Regions from separate parts of the Azoarcus sp. DD4 genome, predicted to be linked through region 1. Evidence: predicted binding sites of a transcription regulator. Region 1 holds the regulator's gene; each other region holds the start of a gene.

The links. Region 1 encodes HrcA, which represses chaperone genes, less so after heat shock. Its sites were predicted from a motif close to TNTTAGCACTCNNNGNCNNNGAGTGCTAANA; they were not measured.
Region 2: the regulator HrcA is predicted to act here: its motif matches at 3,869-3,899, upstream of CJ010_RS11250 (co-chaperone GroES).
Region 3: the regulator HrcA is predicted to act here: its motif matches at 4,399-4,429, upstream of groES (co-chaperone GroES).

Annotation. Positions count from the first base shown of each region.
Region 1 covers NZ_CP022958.1:3,543,568-3,551,131, forward strand. The annotation lists gene CJ010_RS16310 (PAS domain-containing hybrid sensor histidine kinase/response regulator) at 1-784, opposite strand, end outside; gene dapB (4-hydroxy-tetrahydrodipicolinate reductase) at 793-1,602, opposite strand; gene CJ010_RS16320 (outer membrane protein assembly factor BamE) at 1,645-2,058, opposite strand; gene fur (ferric iron uptake transcriptional regulator) at 2,178-2,615, shown strand; gene recN (DNA repair protein RecN) at 2,703-4,370, opposite strand; gene CJ010_RS16335 (NAD kinase) at 4,416-5,300, opposite strand; gene hrcA (heat-inducible transcriptional repressor HrcA) at 5,403-6,431, shown strand; gene hemH (ferrochelatase) at 6,481-7,564, shown strand, end outside.
Region 2 covers NZ_CP022958.1:2,401,726-2,409,289, forward strand. The annotation lists gene CJ010_RS11235 (rhodanese-like domain-containing protein) at 1-159, shown strand, start outside; gene CJ010_RS11240 (hypothetical protein) at 132-1,541, opposite strand; gene groL (chaperonin GroEL) at 1,812-3,455, opposite strand; gene CJ010_RS11250 (co-chaperone GroES) at 3,508-3,795, opposite strand; gene CJ010_RS11255 (lectin) at 4,298-4,981, shown strand; gene CJ010_RS11260 (sulfate ABC transporter substrate-binding protein) at 5,041-6,051, shown strand; gene CJ010_RS11265 (helix-turn-helix domain-containing protein) at 6,427-7,284, shown strand; gene CJ010_RS11270 (amidase) at 7,400-7,564, shown strand, end outside.
Region 3 covers NZ_CP022958.1:1,222,736-1,230,299, reverse strand. The annotation lists gene CJ010_RS05860 (sensor histidine kinase) at 1-1,357, opposite strand, end outside; gene CJ010_RS05855 (response regulator transcription factor) at 1,332-2,018, opposite strand; gene groL (chaperonin GroEL) at 2,319-3,968, opposite strand; gene groES (co-chaperone GroES) at 4,020-4,310, opposite strand; gene CJ010_RS05840 (ABC transporter ATP-binding protein) at 4,524-5,318, opposite strand; gene CJ010_RS05835 (ABC transporter permease) at 5,471-6,361, opposite strand; gene CJ010_RS05830 (ABC transporter substrate-binding protein) at 6,467-7,438, opposite strand; gene CJ010_RS05825 (autotransporter assembly complex family protein) at 7,539-7,564, opposite strand, start outside.

The DNA of each region.
Region 1 (7,564 bases):
CCGTTTCGGCCACCACCGAGGTGATCGAGAAGTCGATTTCTTCCAGGCTGAGGCGGCCGGCCTCGATGCGGGAGAAATCGAGGATGTCGTTGATGATGGTGAGCAGCGCCTCGGCCGAAGACTTCACCGTCTGCAGGTAGTCGCGCTGCTCCGGCGCCAGCGCCGAATCGAGCAGCAGCTCGGTCATGCCGAGGATGCCGTTCATCGGCGTGCGGATCTCGTGGCTCATGTTGGCGAGGAAGTCGCCCTTGGCGCGACTGGCCGCCTCGGCCGCTTCCTTGGCCTGCAGCAATTCGAGCTCGCGCAGGCGGTGGCTGGTGACATCGCGATAGATGCCGACGACACGGCGCCAACGTCCGTCGCCGCCACGCTCCTTGGCCTGGCCGCGGACCAGCACCCAGCGCCAGGCATCGTCGGCACCGAGCACGCGGAACTCGCATTCGAAGCGCGACTCGCCGTCGCGCAGATGGGCGACGAACTCGTCGCGCAACATCTCCCGGTCTTCGCCACGCACCAGCGGAAGCCAGTCTTCCAGGCGGCCGCCGATGCTCCCCGGGTCGTAGCCGAGCCAGGCCCAGCCCTGCGCGTCGACGTTGAGTTCGCCGTGTTCGCAATCCCAGTCCCACAGTCCGGCGCCGGCGCCCATGGTGGCGAGCTGCAGGCGCTCCTGGGCCACAGCGAGATCATGCAGCGCGGCATCGCGCTCCGCGCGCAGACGCGATGCCTCGTCCTGCGGCGCCTCGCCGCCGTCGTCCTGATCGGGCTCCGCGGACCGGGCGCTCATTGCCGGGCTCAGCGCAAACCGAGCACGTCCTGCATGTCGAACAGACCGGAGCGGCGCCCCGCGAGGAAGCGCGCCGCCCGCAGCGAGCCGAGCGCATACGGCATGCGGCTGCCCGACTTGTGGGTGATCTCGATGCGCTCGCCGATGCCGGCGAAAAGCACGGTGTGATCGCCGACCACATCGCCGCCGCGGATGGTGGAGAAACCGATGGTCTCGGCCTTGCGCTCGCCGGTGACACCTTCGCGGCCGTAGATCGCGCAGTTTTCCAGATCGCGCCCCAGCTCGCGGGCAACGACTTCGCCCATGCGCAGCGCCGTGCCCGACGGGGCATCGACCTTGAAGCGATGGTGCGCCTCGATCACTTCGACGTCGTAGCCTTCGTCGAGGATGCGCGCCGCCACTTCGAGCAGGCGGAACACCGCATTCACGCCAACCGCCATGTTGGGCGCGAAGACTACCGGGATCGCCTCGGCCGCCCTGGCGATCGCGGCCTTGCCGGCGGCGTCGAAGCCGGTGGTGCCGATCACCATCGCCTTGCCGAACTCGCGGGCGATGGCGAGGTGCGCCAGCGTGCCCTCCGGCCGGGTGAAGTCGATCACGCAATCGGCGGCGGCGATGGCCGCGCGCACGTCGTCCGTGATCGCGACGCCGCTCGCCACGCCGACGAACTCGCCGGCATCGCGGCCGATGAAGGTGCTGCCGGCGCGGTCGAAGGCGGCCGCAAGCGCGATCTCTTCGTCCTTCAGCGCAGCCTCGATCAGCATGCGGCCCATGCGGCCGGAAGCCCCTGCAATTGCGACACGTACAGGTGTGGTCATGTTCTTTCCTGGATGCTGGGCGGCGACATCCGGCCGCCGCGATTATTGCTTGCCGTCGGCCGGCACTTCCACCACGCGGGTGCGGCTGCTCTGCTGCTGGGCGGCGGCATTCTGCGCATCGCCCGCCTGGATGTCGCCTTCCACGTGGTCGAGCTTGTCGTCGACGAAGAACACCGAGAACACCCGCTGCTCCGGTTCGCCGCTGCCCGGCTTGAAGCGGTAGACGTAGTCCCAGCGATTGGTGCGGAAGATGTCCACGACCAGCGGGGAACCGAGCACGAAGCGCACCTGCTCGCGGGTCATGCCGCGCTTGAGCTGGGCCACCATGGCCTGGTCGACGTAGTTGCCCTGGCGGATGTCGATCCGGTAGGGGTCGACCTTCTGCGCGATCGTGCCAAAGGAGCAAGCGGTGAGCAGACTGGCGGCGGCGAGCGCCGTGATGAGCGATGAACGCATGTGGGATTTCGCGGTTGGGCGCCGTACAGACCGACGCTGGTTCTCAGTAAAGGGCAAAAAATATAACATAGCGAGGTACGGCGACACCGCCCTGCTTATTTTCCCCCCACAGGACGACCATGTCCGAGAACTCCAAGAACCTCAAGAGTATCGGTCTGAAGGCCACGTATCCGCGCCTGAAGATTCTCGACCTTTTCCAGACCTCCGATCAGCGCCACCTCACCGCCGAGGACGTCTATCGCCTGCTGATGGGGGAAGGCATGGACATCGGCCTCGCCACCGTCTACCGCGTCCTCACCCAGTTCGAACAGGCCGGCCTGCTCGAACGGCACTACTTCGAATCCGGCAAGGCGGTTTTCGAGCTCAACCAGGGCGGCCATCACGACCACCTCGTCTGCCTGCAGTGCGGCAAGGTCGAGGAATTCTTCGATCCGGAAATCGAAAAGCGCCAGAACGCGATTGCCGAAGAACGCGGCTTCGCGGTCAAGGAACACGCCCTCTATCTCTACGCCGACTGCCTGCGCAAGGACTGCCCCAACCGCCACGGCGAGCACTGAACGCTACGGCGCGCCGCGCCGTGGCGGGTTCTCCCATACCAGCGAAGGGGCGACCCTGGGCCGGCGGGATTCGATTCTGCCCGCCGCTCAGGCCAGGCCGAGCATCTCCGCTGCATGCTGACGGGTGGTGGCGGTGATGTTCACGCCGCCGAGCATGCGCGCAATTTCCTCGATGCGCGCCTCGCTGTCGAGCGGCCGCACCTCACTCAGGGTTTCGCCCTCGCGCTCGGCCTTGGCGATGCGCCATTGCCAGTCGGCGCAGGCGGCAACCTGGGGCAGATGGGTGACGCACAGCACCTGGCGCTCGCGCCCGAGGCGGTGCAGCAGCTTGCCGACGATCTCGGCCACGCGCCCGCCGATGCCGACGTCGACCTCGTCGAAGATCAGCGTCGGCGTCGCCGAATCGCGGCTGGTCATGACCTGGATGGCCAGTCCGATGCGCGCCAGCTCGCCACCGGACGCCACCTTGGCGAGGCTGCGCAGATCCTGACCGGCATTGGCGGCCACGCGGAACTCCACCTGCTCGACCCCGTGCGCACCCGGCTCGCAAGCCTCCAGCGCCACCTGGAAGCGGCCGCCTTCCATCGCCAGCGTCTGCATCGCCTCGCTGATCTCTCGCGACAGCGCTTCGGCTGCAGGCCGCCGTGCGGCCGACAGGCGCGCCGCCGCCGCATCGAAAGCCACACGCGCCTCTGCCTCTGCCCCGGCCAGCCGCACCGGATCGGCCTGGGCTTCCAGCATCTCGCTGCGCTCACGCCACTGGCCGGCAAGCGCGGGCAGCTCTTCCGGCGCAACGCGATACTTGCGCGCCACATCCATGACCGCCGCGATGCGCCGCTCCACTTCGCCGAGGCGCTGCGGATCGAGATCCAGCCTCTCCCGGTAGCGGCGCAGGGCGTGCAGCGCCTCGTCGGCCTGGATCGCCGCCGAGGACAACAGCTCGCGCACGTCGGCCAGCCCGGCGTCGACATCGGCCAGTTCGGCGATGCGGCCATCGAGATGGCGCAACACCGCGCACACCGCGTAATCGCCCTCGCCCAGCGCCGTGAGGGTTTCGTCCGCCCCCTCCATCAGGCTGGCCGCGTGGGCAAGGCGACCGTGTTCGGCATTGATGTCGCCCCACTCGGCCGGATCGAAGGCGAGTTCGTCGAGCTCGGCGAGCTGCCAGCCCAGCAGTTCGCGCTCGCGCGCCGACGCCGCCGAATCCTGCTCGGCGTTGCGGCGCAGGGTGGCGATGCGCTGCCACTCGCGATGACAGGCAAGCACTTCCGCCGCCAGCGTGCCCGCCCCGGCGTGGGCATCGAGCAGCTGACGCTGCGCGTCCCCGCGCAGCAGCGCATGATGGGCATGCTGGCCGTGAATGTCGGCCAGCCATTCACCGGCTTCGCGCAGTTGCGCCAGCGTGACCGGCGTGCCGTTGATCCAGGCGCGGCTGCGGCCATTGGTATCGACCACGCGGCGCAGGATCAGCACGCCATCGTCGATCGAAAGTTCGTGTTCCCCCATCCAGGCGCCGAAGGCCGCCGTCACCGACGGATCGGACGGCGGATCGAACTCGGCGGCGATGTCCGCCTTGTCGCGTCCGCGCCGGACCACCGCGCTTTCGGCCCGCCCGCCCAGGGCGAGCCCGAGCGCATCGAGCAGGATGGATTTGCCGGCGCCGGTCTCGCCGGTGAGCGCGCCGAAGCCGGCGCCGAATTCGAGTTCGAGGCGGTCGACGATGACGAAGTCGCGGATGGTCAGGCGGCGCAGCATGATGGTCTGGGATCGGGAAAATGCCGTCAGGCGCGCTGACGGGCTTCAGTTGTGACGGGGCGTCGCGCTCCAGTGCAGCTTCTCGCGCAGCATCGCGTAGTAGCTGTAGCCTTCGGGATGGAGCAGGCGCACCGCCAGCGGCGAACGGGTGATCTTGACGCAGTCGCCGGCGCGGGCGTCGAAACGCGCCTGACCGTCGAAGTGGATGCGGGCATCGTGCGGCGGCAACAGCACGATCTCGATGCGGCAGGAATCGGGCAGCGTGACGGGGCGTGCGGTCAGCGCGTGGGGACAGAGCGGCACCAGCGCAATGCCGTCCACCCCCGGATGCAGGATGGGGCCGTTGGACGACAGCGCGTAGGCGGTGGACCCGGTCGGCGTGGAGATGATCATGCCGTCGGAACGCTGGGTGTAGACGAATTCGCCGTCGATCAGCAGATCGAACTCGATCATCCGGCCGAGATCGCCCTTGTTCACCACCACGTCGTTGAGCGCCGGTGTATGGAACACCCGCTGGCCGCTGCGCAACACCTCGGTGTCGAGCATGAAACGCGACTCCTCGCGGTAGCGGCCATCGACGATTTCGCCGAGCCGTTCGAGCGCTTCGCTGCGGGCGACGTCGGTCAGGAAGCCGAGCCGGCCCAGATTGACGCCGACCAGCGGCACCTCGTGCTCGGCCAGCCGGCGGGCGGAATTCAGCATGGTGCCATCGCCGCCGACGACCACCGCAAGTTCGGCCTGGGCGCCGATTTCCTCGTAGGTGGCCACGGCGAAATCACCCGCGCCGCCGACGGAACTTGCCGTGCCCTGCTCGATCCACACGACAAGACCGCGCTGCCGCAGATAGTTGGCGATGGCGAATACCGACTCCGCGACGTCGGGACTCTGGTACTTGCCGATCAGGGCGATGCTACGGAAATGCGCACTCATGGGCGCGGATTAAACCACATTCGTGTAACAGCATGGCGTACCGCGCGCTTGGCAGCGGGCCGCCCTCTTCCCTAGAATCCGGCATCATCCTTGCGAACCGCCATGAACCCGCTCGACGCCCGCTCCCAGATCCTGCTCAAGACGCTGATCGAACGCTATATCGCCGAGGGGCAGCCGGTCGGCTCGCGTGCGCTTTCCCGCTATTCCGGCCTGGAGCTGTCGCCGGCGACCGTGCGCAACGTGATGAGCGACCTCGAAGAGATGGGCTTCATCGCCAGCCCGCACACCTCGGCGGGTCGCGTGCCGACCGCGCTGGGCTACCGCTTCTTCGTCGATGCGCTGCTCACGGTGCATCCGATGGAGCGCGCGCGGGTCCAGGCCCTCAAGGGCCAGCTGATGCCCGACCAGCCGCAGCGCCTGATCAGCTCGGCCTCGCACCTGCTGTCCGACCTCACCCAGTTCGCCGGCGTGGTGGTGGCCCCGCGCAAAGAGGCGGTGCGCATCCGCCAGATCGAATTCATCAGCCTGTCCGAAACCCGCATCCTGCTCATCATCGTCACCACCGCGGGCGACGTGCAGAACCGCATCCTGCTCACCCGGCGGGCCTACTCCGCGTCCGAACTGAGCGGCGCGGCAATCTACCTGAACGAGCACTTCGCCGGCCTGTCCTTCGACGAAATCCGCGAACGCATCCAGGACGAGCTCAAACAGTTGCACAGCGACATGAGCGAGCTGATGACGGCCACGGTGGAGGCCGGCACCGAGGCGGTGGCGGAAACCGAGAGCAACTACGTCATTTCCGGCGAGACGAACCTGCTCGACGTCGAGGACCTGTCGTCCAACATGTCGCGGCTGCGCGAGCTCTTCAAGCTCTTCGAGCAGAAGACCGGCCTGATGCAGCTGCTGGACCTGTCCAACCGGGCGCAGGGCGTGCAGATTTTCATCGGCGGCGAATCCGGCCTTGCCCCCCTCGATGGCTGCAGCGTGATCACCGCCGCCTACGAGGTGGACGGCGAGGTGGTCGGCTCGGTCGGCGTCATCGGTCCCACCCGCATGGCCTACGACCGCGTGATTCCCATCGTGGATATCACCGCGCGCCTGCTGTCGAACGCCCTTTCATCGAATCACTGACGACCGGCCATCCCGGCCGGCGCCGCGCATCGCTGCGCAAAGGATCTTCATGGCCCGCTTCTGGACCGAACCGCAGCACAAGCACGGCACGCCGCCCCGCATCGGCGTGCTGCTGGCCAACCTCGGCACGCCGGAGGCACCCTCGGCCGCCGCGCTGCGCCCCTATCTCAAGCAGTTCCTGTCCGACCCGCGCGTGGTGGAAATTCCCCGCGTGGTATGGTGGCCCATCCTCAACGGCATCATCCTCAATACCCGCCCGGCGAAATCCGCGGCCAAGTACGCCAGCATCTGGATGGACGAGGGCTCGCCACTCAAGGTCCACACCCAGCGCCAGAGCCGGCTGCTGGCTGCCAGGCTCGGGGACGGGCTCGAAGTCTCCTGGGCGATGCGTTACGGCGCACCGTCGATACCCGACCAGCTGAACGGGATGCGCGCCGCCGGCTGCGACCGCATCCTGGTCGTGCCGATGTATCCGCAGTTCTCGGCCAGCACCACCGCCAGCGTCATGGATGAAGTGGCGCACTGCCTTTCCCGCTGGCGCAACCTGCCCGAACTCCGCTTCGTCCGCAGCTTTCACGATGATCCCGGCTACATCGCCGCGCTCGCCCGTAGCGTGCGTGAGCACTGGGCAACACACGGCCAGCCCGACCGGCTGGTGATGAGTTTCCACGGCACGCCGCGCCGCACGCTGGATCTCGGCGACCCCTACCATTGCGAATGCCGCAAGACGGCCCGGCTGGTGGGCGAGGCGCTCGAACTGCCCGCCGAGCGCCTGCTCGTCACCTTTCAGTCCCGTTTCGGCAAGGCGGAATGGCTGCAGCCCTACACCCAGCCCACGCTCGAAGCACTTGCCCGCGACGGCGTCGGGCGAGTGGACGTGATGTGTCCCGGCTTCGTCGCCGACTGCCTCGAAACCCTGGAGGAGATCGCGATGGAGTGCCGTGCCGCCTTCCTCGGCGCGGGCGGCAAGGCCTTCCACTACCTGCCCTGCCTCAACGAGCGCGAAGACTGGATCGCCGCCCTGGCGGACCTGACCCGTCGCCAGCTCGGCCACTGGCTGGACCGGCCGGCACCGTCGGACGAAGCGCTCGCCGCCAGCCAGCGCAGGGCGACAGCACTCGGCGCGGCGCACT
Region 2 (7,564 bases), 1.1 Mb from region 1:
GAGGCGGGGCGGGCGTTGGCCGCGGCAGGGTTCCGCCATGTCTACATCGTGCTGGAGGGGTTCGAGGGTGAGAAGGACGCGCATGGGCGGCGGATCGTGAATGGTTGGCGACAGGCGGGGCTGCCGTGGTATCAGGGCGAGGGACTCTTGGGCAGTTGAGAAAGGAAGGAGGCTACGAGTTGGTCCATCTTCGAGCTGTCCTGCCGCATCGTCTCCTCGCGGACGAGTATCAGCGGCGAGAAAGCACTCGACCGGCTTCCCATGTGCCCTGAGAAGAAGCCCACCAGACCGGCAAAGTCCTCGTAGATCGCCAGCGAGAGGGCTCCTTCCGTTTTGGTCATCTGCAGCGTTTCGGCTTGGTCCAGTGTCACATCGACCATGCTGCCTCCGCCGGGGGCGTCTGGTATTCCCGTGCTGGAAAGGTCCACCCCCCACCAGCGGCCCTGCAGGGCGAAGTCGTGCACTGCCGTGCATTCGGCGACCCATCCCCGGTTCTGCCGCGTGCTTGATGCATCCTGCCCTCCTTCGTGCAGGGGATAGTGTCCGGTGACTGGCCAGATCAGGATGCGCGCTTCGGTGCTGCGGATCTCCATCCGGCATTCATACCAAGTGTCGCGATCCGCGTAGACGCGAACATATCTTGCCCTCCACCGGCCGTTCAATTCGGGCATCCTGGCGTATGTCCTGGATATCTGCGGCTGAATCCCCGGTAGAAACTTGAGGCGGTAACCCTTCCACCAAAGCCGTTCGAGTTCGCAGCCATCGTCATTGCCGAGCCGGCCGAGCTTGCCCTGCTCCGTCAGAGCGTCGGGACTCAATATGCCCGAACCGTTGATGACATCTCCTGCTCCCGCGAACGTCATGTAGGTTCCTGTTCCATACTGGACGTAGTCTGGAGGCGAGAGATAAGGAAAGGTGAAGGTGGCGGTGATGACCTCCTTGCCGTCGCAGGGAAGCAGGTACAGGGTCATCATCCCGTCGTGGAGAAAACCCTCGGCGAGGAAGGAAGTGTTGGGGGGCGCGCCGTCGATCCGCTCTTTGCCGGACGGGTCCGTTCGGGGATCGACTGTTTGTGCCGTACCCAGGAGCTTGCCCGGACAAGGGGCGGACAGGTCCAGCCTGTAGTGAATCCAGAAGAATCCTCTGCCTATCGTGTCATGCCCGATGGAGGTTCTGGTGACGTGGTACAGGTGCCACAGCCTCTGGTATTTCACCAACTCGTCCTGGGGAATCAGTCCTCGCCGCTGAGTTCCTTCGGCGACGATGTTTATCAAGTCCAGATCGGTGGCCAGCAGATTGCTCACCCAGAGCGAGACGGCCGTGCCCAGCAGGGCGCCGGTAAACAGGGGGAGAATTTCCTTCAGCAGCCCGTCCTGTGTCTGAGCGCCGCTGGTTGCTGCCTGCATGATAAGAAGCCCGACCGTGCATGCCGTGATCAGAAGCAGTGCGGTCGCCTTGAACAGTGCGTGTTTCCGTGCGCGGCTCGTGTCCCAATGCCGCGTTACGGTCTTGCTCCACAGCCTGCGCGGAAACTTCGTCATGGCGGATGTCCCTTGGTGGCTTATGTGTCCGGCGTATGCGTCATGACAGCGAGCAAGACATGTGCCGCGCCCTCGGGGGGACGGTATGTGGAAGGGTCCTCATCGGCGCTGGCGTGGCGGTGTAAAAAGCACCGACATCGGAGCGATCTGACCCGACTGCCGGGCCCGCGAGACGTGCTCCGCGGGGACGTACCATCGGCGGCAAGCGAATCGGGGCGGTCCCCGCCGTGGGGACCGCCCCGACACTGCCCTATGCCGACTTGAGCAGCCTTAGAACTCCGGCCCGCCGAACCCGCCCGGCCCGCCGTGCGCCAGGCCGGCGGCGCTGGGCTTGTCGTCCGCCTGTTCGGCCACCAGCGCGTCAGTGGTGAGGATCAGCGCCGCGACCGAGGCCGCGTTCTGCAGCGCGGAGCGGGTGACCTTGGCGGGATCGAGCACGCCCTGTTCCACCAGATCGCCGTACTGGCCGTTGGCGGCGTTGTAGCCGAAGTTGCCGCTGCCTTCGAGCACGCGGGCGACCACCACCGAGGCCTCGTCGCCGGCGTTGGCGACGATCTGGCGCAGCGGCTCTTCCACCGCGCGCAGCACGATCTTGATGCCGGCGTCCTGCTCGTGGTTGTCGCCCTTGAGGTCCTTGATCGCGGCGCGGGCGCGCAGCAGGGCGACACCGCCGCCGGGGACGATGCCTTCTTCCACCGCGGCGCGGGTGGCGTGCAGCGCATCCTCGACGCGCGCCTTCTTCTCCTTCAGTTCCACTTCGGTCGCCGCGCCCACCTTGATGACCGCCACGCCGCCGGCCAGCTTGGCCTTGCGTTCCTGCAGCTTCTCGCGGTCGTAGTCGGAAGTGGCAGCGGCGATCAATGCGTCGATGGAGGACACGCGCGCCTTGATCGCATCGACGCTGCCGGCGCCGTCGATCAGCGTGGTGTTCTCCTTCTGCACTTCCACCCGCTTGGCCTGGCCGAGGTCGGCCAGCGTGGCCTTTTCCAGGCTGAGGCCGACTTCCTCGGCGATCACCTGGCCGCCGGTGAGGATGGCGATGTCTTCCAGGATGGCTTTGCGGCGGTCGCCGAAGCCCGGCGCCTTCACCGCCACCACCTTGAGGATGCCGCGGATGGTGTTCACCACCAGGGTGGCCAGCGCTTCGCCGTCGACATCCTCGGCGACGATCAGCAGCGGGCGGCCGGCCTTGGCCACCTGTTCCAGCACCGGCAGCAGCTCGCGGATGTTGGAGATCTTCTTGTCGAACAGCAGGATGAAGGGGTTGTCCAGCTCGGCGACCTGCTTGTCCGGGTTGTTGATGAAGTAGGGCGAGAGATAACCGCGGTCGAACTGCAGGCCCTCGACCACGTCGAGTTCGTTATTCAGCGACTTGCCGTCCTCGACGGTGATCACGCCTTCCTTGCCCACCTTGTCGATGGCCTTGGCGATGATGTCGCCGATGTCGGCGTCCGAGTTGGCGGAAATGGCGCCCACCTGGGCGATTTCCTTGCTGGTGGTGGTCGGCTTGGCGATCTGCTGCAGCTCGGCGACGACGGCGGCCACCGCCTTGTCGATGCCGCGCTTGAGGTCGGCCGGATTGAAGCCGGCGGCAACGAACTTGAAGCCTTCGCGCACGATGGCCTGGGCCAGCACGGTGGCGGTGGTGGTGCCGTCACCGGCGTTGTCGGAGGTCTTGGAGGCGACTTCCTTCACCAGCTGCGCGCCGATGTTCTCGAACTTGTCCTTCAGCTCGATTTCCTTGGCGACCGAGACGCCGTCCTTGGTCACGGTGGGGGCGCCGAAGGAGCGCTCCAGTACCACGTTGCGGCCCTTGGGGCCGAGGGTCACCTTGACGGCGTTGGCGAGGATGTTGACGCCTTGCACGACCTTGGCGCGGGCGTCGTCACCGAAAAGCACTTGTTTGGCGGCCATGTATTGCTCCGTTGGATGTGTGTTGGATGAGTTGAAGCGGGCGGGGGCCGGCTTATTCGATGACGCCGAAGATGTCTTCTTCGCGCACGACGAGCACTTCCTCGCCGTCGATCTTCACCGCCTGGCCGGCGTACTTGCCGAACAGCACGCGGTCGCCGGCCTTGAGCTGCGGCGCGCGCAGTTCGCCGTTGTCGAGGATCTTGCCGCGGCCGACGGCGATGACTTCACCCTGGTCGGGCTTCTCGCCGGCGGAATCGGGAATGACGATGCCGCTGGCGGTGGTGCGCTCGGCTTCTAGGCGCTTGACGATGACGCGGTCGTGCAGGGGGCGAATGGCCATTGAGGTCTCCAGTGGATTCTTGGGGGGTGGGGCGACGTCGCCGCGTTATCGTTCGCCGGGCACGTCGCCTTTCCGTTGGCACTCGTCGAGGGAGAGTGCCAAGGCCGGCGAATCATGAATCAGCCTCCCGGTCATGCGTAGCGAATTATTTCGATTTGGCTGGATGTTTTTCTGATATGCCGTAAGCAAATTCGCGGCAGTTCCCGTGCCGCGTCGACGCCCTGCCGAAGATGTGCGGACAGGGCGCTGCTGCGCACGGTGCAGCGGCGGCACGCGGACTGTTGCGCAGGCAGCAGCGGGCGCCGGCAGCGCGCCCGGATGCCGTTCCCGGTCGGGTTGTTTTCCAATACCAAATCAGTAGCTTGCGGAAATTTACGGCTTGCCGGGCAAGGCTGGTATGGCGGCTGCTATAGGGCTTTCGGCTTACCCGCGGACGCTGCGCCGCGGGGCGCCTTGTCGGATCTAGCCCGCCTGCCGGCGTGGCCATCACGGGAATCCCTATATGCAGAAGAAAACCATCATCGCCGCGCTCTGCCTGCTGATGTCGCCGCTCGCCGGCGCGCAGCAGGCGGCCGACCCGAACAAGCCGCTGCCGCCCGCGAGCTTCTTCGTCACCAGCGTCGGCACCGGCAAGGGCGCGGATTTCGGCGGTCTGGCCGGGGCGGATGCCCATTGCCAGAAGCTTGCCGCGGGCACCACCGGCGCCGGCAAGACCTGGCGCGCCTACCTCAGCACCCAGGCCGCCAACGGCCAGCCGGCCATCAACGCCCGCGACCGTATCGGCAACGGCCCCTGGCACAACGTCAAGGGCCAGGAAATCGCCAAGGATGTCGCCCACCTGCACGGCGACAGCCTCGATGTCGCGCGCCTCGGCAACAACCTCAGCCGCCGCACCGCGCTCACCGAGAAGGGCGACTTCGTGAAGGGCTCGGGCGATACGCCCAACGAGCACGACATCCTCACCGGCTCCCAGCCCGACGGCCGCGCCTTCGCCGACGCCGCCGACCGCACCTGCCGCAACTACACCACCGCGGCCGAGGACGGCGCCGCCCAGGTCGGCCACTTCGACCGCACCGGCGGCGGCAACGTGTCGTGGAACTCTGCCCACGCCAGCCGCGGCTGTGGCCACGACAACCTGGTCAAGACCGGCGGCGCCGGCCTCCTGTACTGCTTCGCGGTCAATTGAGGGCTCCGCGCCCGCCGCAGGCATCACCTTTCCCACCGCAGCAACACTGGAAATCACTCATGACGATCAACACCTTCCGTCGCAGCCTCATCGCTCTCGCCCTCGGCGCCGCCCTGTCCGGCAACGCGCTCGCCGAGACCACGCTCCTCAACGTGTCCTACGACCCGACGCGCGAGCTCTACCAGGAATACAACACCGCCTTCGCCAAGTACTGGAAGGCCAAGGCCGGCGAGGACGTCGTCGTCAAGCAGTCGCACGGCGGCTCCGGCAAGCAGGCCCGCGGCGTGATCGACGGCCTGGAAGCCGACGTGGTGACGCTCGCGCTGGCCGGCGACATCGACGCCATCACCGAAAACGGCGGCGCGGTCGCGGCCGGCTGGCAGAAGAAGCTGCCGCTCAACGCCTCGCCCTACACCTCCACCATCGTGCTGCTGGTGCGCAAGGGCAACCCCAAGGGCATCAAGGACTGGAACGACCTCGCCAAGGCCGGCGTGGACGTGATCACCCCGAATCCGAAGACCTCCGGCGGCGCGCGCTGGAACTACCTGGCGGCCTGGGGCTACGCGCTCAAGCAGCAGGGCGGCAACGACGCCACCGCCAAGGACTTCGTCAAGAAGATCTACGCCAACGTCAAGGTGCTGGACTCCGGCGCGCGCGGCTCCACCACCACCTTCGTCGAACGCGGCATCGGCGACGTGCTGATCGCGTGGGAGAACGAGGCCTACCTGGCGCTGAAGGAATTCGGTGCCGACAAGTTCGAGATCATCACCCCGTCGGTCTCCATCCTGGCCGAACCGCCGGTGGCGGTGGTCGACAAGGTGGTCGACAAGCGCGGCACCCGCAAGGTCGCCACCGAGTACCTCAACTACCTCTACTCGCCGGAAGGCCAGGAGATCGCGGCGAAGAACTACTACCGCCCGACCGACGCCAAGGTCGCGGCCAAGTACGCCAAGCAGTTCGGCAAGGTGAACCTCTTCACCATCGACGCGGTGTTCGGCGGCTGGGGCAAGGTGCAGAAGGCCCACTTCGACGACGGCGGCGTGTTCGACCAGATCGCTGTGTTCAAGTAAGTCGTCCGCGGCTTCCACCGCGAAGGACGGCAGCGGTCCCGAAAGGGGCCGCTGCCGTTTTTGCTTCTGTTGGCTCAATGCAGGAATCGGAGCCGCCGAGGAAGATCTGAACCCGCTGGACAGGTGGCGAAAGAGAACTGGTCGCTCGGCAACGGCAGTGCGCAATATGCGTGAGAAAGACGCGCGGTCGGCGGTGTTGTCGTCTGCCTTTGTCACAGTCTACGTACGGCGGCCGGCAGCGCAAGAAAGCCGGCCCTTCCGCAGTTCTGCTCGTCTCTCCGCGGCGGCGTCATTCAGCACGCCGCGGCGCGCGGGCGATTTCCCCGCCCGAAGGTTTGACGTTATCTTTCCGGCATTGCAACCGGCGCTCGGGCTATGCCTCACGAAGAGGACTTCATCTTTTCTCCCCCGCCGGATCTGGCCGGCTGCGTGCAGCACGGCATGGTGAAAACCCTGCCGGGCGGGGGCTATCTGCTGCCGGCAGCCATGCATCCGATCTTCCTGGTGATCCTGCGCGGAGAGATCCGGGTCGATCACCCGGAAGGTTCGCGCAGCATGGCTACCCTCTGCCTGTGCGGCGGAACCTGTCGCGTGCTGCGGGCCTGGGCGGCCCCCGGCACGCGCATCCTGACGCTGGCGGTGCAGGCGGGACAGCTTAGGCGGCTGGTGGCCTTTCCGGCGCTGGAGATCATGGATGACTGGGTTGCGTTCGATGCATTCCTCAGCGGCCAGGAACGCGGCGAGGCGGCCCGATGCGAGGCCGCAATCACGGCGCACGACGATGCCGCCCGTCAGGCAGCCGCTTTCCTTGCACTCCTGTCGGCGTTACGCCAGCGCCGGCGAGAGCGCGAAGGAAATCTCGTGGTGCCGCCCGCGTATCTCGGTCTGTCGCCATGTGCGCTGGCCACCCAGTTTGGCCTTGGCCTGCGCCAGTTCGAACGCCGTTTCCGGGCCAGCTACGGGCAATCGCTTCGCAGCCTGCGCCAGCAATTGCGCTGCAGCCAGGTACTGGCTTCGTTCGTTTCCGGTCAGTCGAAGGCGCACTCGCTGGCGGATCTCGCCGCCAACTTCGGCTATTTCGATCAATCGCATCTCAACCGCGATCTGGTCCGCTACACCGGTTATTCTCCGGGCCAACTGCTTGCCGGCATCGCCGGGGACGATCCGGCCTTCTGGCCATACCGGATTTCGCCGCTGGAAATGGTCCGGCTGTTCGGCGCGGCCGGGTACTGAGCCTGTCGTTTCGATACAAGACCCTCGACGGGCTGCGTTCCTAGACTGGTCCGGTTTTTCCACTCCGGTATCGCGCCATGTTCACCCCCCTTTCGTCCGTTTCCTCGTCGCGTCCATGAGCGCGCCGGACCTTTCGCACCTCACCGCCACGCAGGCCGCCCGGGATCTGCGCGCGGGGCGCTATTCGGCCGAGCAACTCGCGCTTGCCTGCCAGGCGCGCATCGACCGCTTCAACCCGACGCTGAACGCCCTGGTCACGCCCAACCGCGAGGGCGCGCTG
Region 3 (7,564 bases), 2.3 Mb from region 1:
ACTCGGCGATCTCCCGCACGATAGGCAGGCCGAGCCCGGAACCGTCTACGCCGCTGCCCAGCACGCGGTAGAAGCGTTCGAACACCCGCTCCCGATCCGCCTCCGGAATCCCGGCGCCGGTATCTTCGACCTCGAGGATGGGTGCGCCGGGGTGGCGGGTGCGGGCGGTCACGCTGCCGCCGCGCGGGGTGTACTTGATCGCGTTGTCCATCAGATTCTTGATCATCTCCCGCAGCAGAACAGCATTGCCTTCCACCTGCAATACCTGGCCGCTGCTTTCCACACCGAGGTCGATGTTCTTGGCCAGCGCACGCGGGAAGAGATCCTGCGCCACCTCGCGCACGACCGCTTCGAGATCGACCGGCTCCACCGTGTAGAGCTTCTCGAAACTCGCCTCGGCACGCGCCAGCGACAGCAACTGGTTGATGAGATGGCTGGCGCGATCCGCGCTCTGGCCGATCTGGGTGAGGGAGGCACGCAGTTGCTCGGGATCGCTCTCGAGCAGGGCAAGATCGGTCTGCATCTTCAGACCGGTGAGCGGCGTGCGCATCTGGTGCGCAGCGTCGGCGATGAAACGCTGCTGCGCCTGCAGGTTCTCCTCCAGGCGCGCCATCATGTCGTTGAAGGCGACGATCAGCGGCCGCACCTCTTCCGGCACGCTCGCCGGCACGATAGGCGACAGGTCGGTCGGACGCCGCCGCCGGATCAGGCTCTGCAAGCGGTTGAGCGGCGCGATGCCGCGCGTCAGCCCCACCCACACCAGCACCACCGCCAGCGGGATGATCGCGAACTGCGGCAGCAGCACCCCGGTGACCACGCGTGAGGCAAGATCCGACCGCTTGTTGCGGGTTTCCGCCACCTGCACCAGCACCAGCGGACTGGCGGGTTCGGGCCATGCCTTGAGGAACTGGTAAGCCACGCGCACCTCTTCGCCGTGGATCACCTCGTCGCGATACAGTACCTCTTCGGCCAACACGATGGGCGGCGGCGGCACCCAGGGAATCTCCCGGTCGCCGGTAATCGTTTCGCCGGACTGATTGGCGACCTGGTAGTAAACGGTGTCGTCCTGATCGGCACGAAACAAGGCGCGCGGCGGTGCCGGGAAATGTACTTCCACCTGCCCCCCCTCGACCGACACCAGGCGGGCGAGCGAACGCACGCTGTCGGCCAGCGCGCGGTCATACGGCTGGTTGGCGATGTTGTCCGCGACGTTGTGCGTGACGATGATGGATATCGGCCACAGGAACAGCAGCGGCGCGAGCATCCAGTCGAGGATTTCGCCGAAGAGCGAGTTCGGCTGCCCTCCTGCCCGCCCGCCGCTGCCGCCCTTGTCAGCCTTTCGCCGCCTGGACAGCATCCGGGTTTTCCAGGCAGTATCCAAGCCCGCGTACGGTCACGATGCGCACACCGCTCGCTTCCAGCTTCTTGCGCAGCCGGTGCACGTAGACTTCGATGGCATTGCTCGACACCTCTTCGCCCCAGCCGCAAAGGTGATCGACCAGCTGATCCTTGCTGACCAGGCGACCGACGCGGAGGATGAAAACTTCGAGCAGACCGATCTCGCGTGCCGAGAGCTCCACCACCTGACCACCGATCTTGACCACCCGGTCGGCCTGGTCGTAGCTGAGATTCCCCACCTCGATACAGCGCGGCTGGCCAGTGCCGCGGCGCGTCAGCGCCCTCACCCTGGCTTCGAGTTCGGGCAGCGCAAAGGGCTTGGTGAGGTAGTCATCGGCCCCCGCGTCCAGGCCGCGCACACGGTCCTCGACGCCGTCCTGCGCGGTGAGGATCAACACCGGCAGCGCGGACTTCCGCGCCCGCACCCGCTTCAGCACCTCGATGCCCGGTAGTTTGGGCAAGCCGAGGTCGAGTATCAGCAGATCGTAGGGCTGGGACGCCAGCGCCGCGTCCGCTTCGGCGCCGTTGCCGACATGGTCCACCGCATAACCGCTACGCTTGAGCGCCCTGACGATGCCGTCGGCGATGACCGGATCGTCTTCCGCCAGAAGGATGCGCATAGGATTCCGGATGTAAGTTGTACGTAAGCGGATACGCCTAGAGTGCGTTCCGCTGTTCTCCTTTTACTCGGTCTTCGGGAGCGTCGCCATCTTAATGGTCGCCGACGTTCCAGGGAGTTCATCGCGCAATGCGTGGTGACTCCCTGCCGCCTTTTTCCCCCTTTCCCCGTCAAGGATTATCACACGCCCGGAGCGCCGGCGGCGTGCGCTTTGCTGCGCCTGTTTCGCCACCGGCCGGTAAACGAAAACGGCCCCGCCGTAGCGGGGCCGTTCATGGCGATCAGGCTCGCCGGACTGGCATTACATGCCCATGTCCATACCGCCCATGCCACCCATGCCGCCCATGCCCGGCATTCCGCCGGCCGGCTTGTCTTCGGCCAGCTCGCCGACCATGCAGTCGGTGGTGAGCATCAGGCTGGCGACCGACGCGGCGTTCTGCAGCGCGGTGCGGGTCACCTTGGTCGGGTCCAGCACGCCCATCTCGACCATGTCGCCGTACTCGCCGGAAGCAGCGTTGTAGCCGAAGTTGCCCGAACCCTCGACAACCTTGTTCACCACCACGGAAGCTTCGTCGCCGGCGTTGGCAACGATTTCACGCAGCGGCTGCTCCATCGCGCGCAGCACGATCTTGATGCCGGCGTCCTGGTCGTGGTTGTCGCCCTTGAGACCGGCCAGATTGGCCCGGGCACGCAGCAGCGCAACGCCGCCGCCGGGGACGATGCCTTCTTCCACCGCAGCGCGGGTAGCGTGCAGGGCGTCTTCCACGCGAGCCTTCTTTTCCTTCATCTCGACTTCGGTGGCGGCGCCGACCTTGATCACCGCAACGCCGCCGGCCAGCTTGGCCACGCGCTCTTGCAGCTTTTCACGGTCGTAGTCGGAGGTCGCTTCCTCGATCTGCACGCGGATCTGCTTGACGCGGGCTTCGATACGCGAGGCTTCGCCGGCGCCGTCGATGATGATGGTGTTTTCCTTGCCGATCTCGATGCGCTTGGCCTGGCCGAGGTCCTGCAGGGTGGCCTTTTCGAGGGTCAGGCCGACTTCTTCGGCGATCACCTGGCCGCCGGTCAGGATGGCGATGTCTTCCAGCATGGCCTTGCGACGGTCGCCGAAGCCCGGCGCCTTGACGGCGCAGGTCTTGAGGATGCCGCGGATGTTGTTCACCACCAGGGTGGCGAGCGCTTCGCCATCGACGTCTTCGGCGATGATCAGCAGCGGACGGCCGGCCTTGGCAACTTGCTCCAGCACCGGCAGCAGGTCGCGGATGTTGGAGATCTTCTTGTCGAACAGCAGGACGAAGGGGTTGTCGAGGATGGCAACCTGCTTATCCGGGTTGTTGATGAAGTAGGGCGACAGGTAGCCGCGGTCGAACTGCATGCCTTCGACGACGTCGAGCTCGTTCTGCAGCGACTTGCCGTCTTCGACGGTGATGACGCCTTCCTTGCCGACCTTCTCCATCGCCTGGGCGATGATGCCGCCGATATCGGCGTCGGAGTTGGCCGAGATCGAACCGACCTGGGCGATTTCCTTGTTGGTCGAGCAGGGCTTGGAGATCTTCTTCAGCTCTTCGATGGTGGCGATCACGGCCTTGTCGATGCCGCGCTTCAGATCCATCGGGTTCATGCCGGCGGCGACGAACTTCATGCCTTCGCGGACGATGGACTGAGCCAGCACGGTGGCGGTGGTGGTGCCGTCACCGGCGATGTCGGAGGTCTTGGAGGCGACTTCCTTCACCATCTGGGCGCCCATGTTCTCGAACTTGTCCTTCAGTTCGATTTCCTTGGCGACGGAGACGCCGTCCTTGGTCACGGTCGGGGCGCCGAAGGAGCGCTCGAGCACCACGTTGCGGCCCTTCGGGCCCAGGGTCACCTTGACGGCGTTGGCCAGCACATTGACGCCGGCAACCATGCGCTCGCGGGCGGAATCGCCAAACTTGACTTCTTTAGCAGCCATTCTTTAGAACTCCTTGAAATTCGGGATTGCGGATCAGGCAATGCGGGAGGCTCAGGCCTCGACCACACCCATGATGTCTTCTTCGCGCATGACGAGCAGCTCTTCGCCCTCGACCTTCACGGACTGGCCGGCGTACTTGCCGAACAGCACCTTGTCGCCGGCCTTGACGGCCATCGGGCGGACCTTGCCGTCGTCCAGGATCTTGCCGTTGCCGACCGCCAGGACTTCGCCCTGGTCGGGCTTTTCGCCCGCGGAGTCGGGGATCACGATGCCGCTGGCGGTCTTGCGCTCGGCTTCCAGACGCTTGACGATCACGCGATCATGCAAGGGACGAATCTTCATGGATCTCACTCCTTCTTTTCGATTCAACTGACAACACGGGCCAAGCCCGCAAACTAAATTCGCTGGGGTTCCGCGGCACCGCCGCGGCTGTTAGCACTCACTGCCAACGAGTGCTAATAATAGGGACGGCCCCGGCCGATTTCAAGTACGGACATATCGATATCTTTTTCGAGGCGGCGCGCACCACCGCCCCGGGCGCCACCTGCAGGCCCGTCAGCCCAGCAGCAGTGCGTCGTCGTCCAGCTTTTCGCCACGCACCCGCTCGAACATCGCCAGCAGATCAGGCACATCCAGACCTTCCCGCTCCTTGCCGGAAACGTCCAGCACCACCCTGCCCTGGTGCAGCATCACGGTACGTTCGCCCACGTCCAGCGCCTGCCGCATGCTGTGCGTGACCATCATGGTCGTCAGCTTGTGCTCGGCGACGATGCGGGCAGTGAGCTGGATCACGAAGTCGGCCGTGCGCGGGTCGAGCGCCGCGGTGTGCTCGTCGAGCAGCAGGATGCGCGACGGCTGCAACGCCGCCATCAGCAGGCTGACCGCCTGACGCTGGCCGCCGGACAACAGTCCGATGCGGTCTGCCAGGCGGTTCTCCAGGCCGAGGCCGAGGGTCGCGAGGTGGGCGCGGTATTCCTCGCGCCGCGCCGCCTTCACCGCGCGACCAAAGCCGCGCCGGCCGCCGCGCAGGTCTGCGAGCGCCATGTTCTCCTCGATGGTGAGGTCTTCGCAGGTGCCCGCCATCGGGTCTTGGAACACGCGCGCGACGCGGCTGGCGCGCTCCCACACCGGCTGCCGGGTGACATCGACACCGTCGATCTCGATGCGGCCGCTGTCGACCGCCATGTCGCCCGACACGGCGTTGAGGAAGGTCGATTTTCCAGCGCCATTGGAGCCGATCACGGTGACGAACTGAGCGCTCGGGATTTCCAGCGTCATCCCGCGCAGCGCACGGGTCTCGATGGGCGTGCCGGCGTTGAAGGTAATGTGGAGGTCGGTTGCGCGCAGCATGTCAGTATGCGCCTAGCCGCCTCAAGCGTACTGCCGCCCCCTTGGGGGGGTGAGGCAGGGGTTTCGCGGCGCACTGCGCCGTGCCTACCGAACGGGCCGGCTGTGCAAAGCCGGCCCTACGCGAACGCAGTGAGCGTGAGGGTTGTTTCATGTCAGACTCCCTTGCGGCCGGACCAGCGGCGCTTGAGCATCGGCAGCACCAGTGCCACCGTCACCAGCACGGCGGTGACCAGGTTGAGATCCTGGGCCTGCAGGCCGATGAAATCGCTGTTGAGCGCGAGCGCGATGAAGAAGCGGTACACGATGGCGCCGACGATGACGGCCAGCGTGGCGAAGAAGAGCTTGCGCGAGGGCAGGATGCTCTCGCCCACGATGACCGCGGCCAGGCCGATGACGATGGTGCCCACCCCCATCGAGATATCGGCGCCACCCTGCGTCTGCGCGAAGAGCGCGCCTGCCATGCCGACCAGCGCGTTCGACAGAGCCATGCCGCCCAGGATCATCCAGCCGGTATTGACGCCCTGCGAGCGCGCCATGCGCGGATTGGACCCGGTCGAACGCATGCCGAGGCCGATCTGGGTGGTGAAAAACCAGTCCAGCGCGAGCTTGGTCACCACCACCACCCCGATCAGCAGCAGCGGGCGGAACACGTAGTCGGCGACGGACTCCATCTGCAGGACGGTGAACACCGTAGGCTCGGTGATCAGCGGCACGTTGGGCTTACCCATGACGCGCAGATTGATCGAATAGAGCGCGATCATCATCAGGATGCTGGCCAGCAGATCCATGATGCGCAGGCGCACGTTCAGCCAGCCCGTCACGAGGCCCGCCGCGGCGCCGGCGATGGTCGCCACCACGGTGGCCGTGAAGGGATCGTGGCCGGCCGCGATCATGGTCGCCGCAACCGCGCCGCCGAGCGGAAAGCTGCCGTCGACCGTCAGGTCGGGAAAGCGCAGCAGGCGGAAGGAAATCAACACCGCGAGCGCCACCAGGCTGAAGATCAGCCCGATCTCGAGCGCGCCGAGCAAGGAATAGAGCGACATCTTGGTTCTACCGGAAAGGGCACGAGGCCACGCGCAAATGCGGCGACTCCCCGCCGGCCAGCCTCGCTCGCCGACCGGGACGGGGAAAACGGAGCGGTGCCGGCCTTACTCGACGATCTTGGTGGCCGACTTCAGCAGGGCATCGGCAAGCGTCACGCCCTGCTTTTTCGCTGCCGCCGGATTGACGTAGAGCTCCAGCTTGGAACTGGTCTCCGAGGCGATGCTGCCGGGCTGCTCGCCCTTGAGGATGCGCACTACCATGCGGCCGGTCTGTTCGCCGAGATCGCGGTAATTGATGCCGAGCGCCGCGATCGCACCGCGCTTGACGCTGTCGGTGTCGGACGCGACCAGCGGGATCTTGGCGTCGTTGCCCACCTTCACCAGCGACTCGTAGGCGGACACCACGTTGTTGTCGGTGTTCGTGTAGATGACATCGACCTTGCCGATCAGGCTGCGCGCGGCCGAGCCGACGTCCACCGTGCGCGGCGCGGCGGCCTCCACCAGGCTCATCCCGTGGGTCGGCAACATCTCGCGCAGCGCCTTCACCACCACCACCGAGTTGGCCTCGCCCGGGTTGTAGACCATGCCGACGCGCTTGGCATTGGGCACCACCTTGCGGATCAGCTCCACCTGCTTGTCGAGCGACAGCACATCGGACACGCCGGTGACGTTGCTGCCCGACGGCGCCATGCTCGGCACCAGCTGCGCGGCCACCGGATCGGTCACGCCGGAGTAGATCACCGGCAGCTGCTTGGTCGCCGCCACCACCGCCTGCGCCGAGGGGGTCGCGATGGCCACGATGGCGTCCGGCTGGTCGCCGACGAACTTGCGCGCGATCTGCGCCGCCGTGCCGGTATTGCCCTGCGCGCTCTGGTACTGCCACTTCAGGTTCTTTCCTTCCTCGTAGCCCGCCTTGGCGAGCGCATCCTTGACGCCGTCGCGCACCGCGTCGAGCGCCGGATGTTCGACGATGGCGGTCACCGCGACCGATTTCTGTTGGGCTGCAACCGGGGCCACCAGCGATATCGACAATGCCAGCGCGCCCAGGATGGCAACGTAGGGCTTGGAAAGCGACATGGAAGGATTCTCCTTGTTGATTTGAACGGTGACATGCAGACAGCCCGCCGACCGGTAGCGATCCGCGAGACGCGGAGTTTAACCCGAGCGACAGCGCCGGTCAGAACGCAATTGCCACGCCGAAAT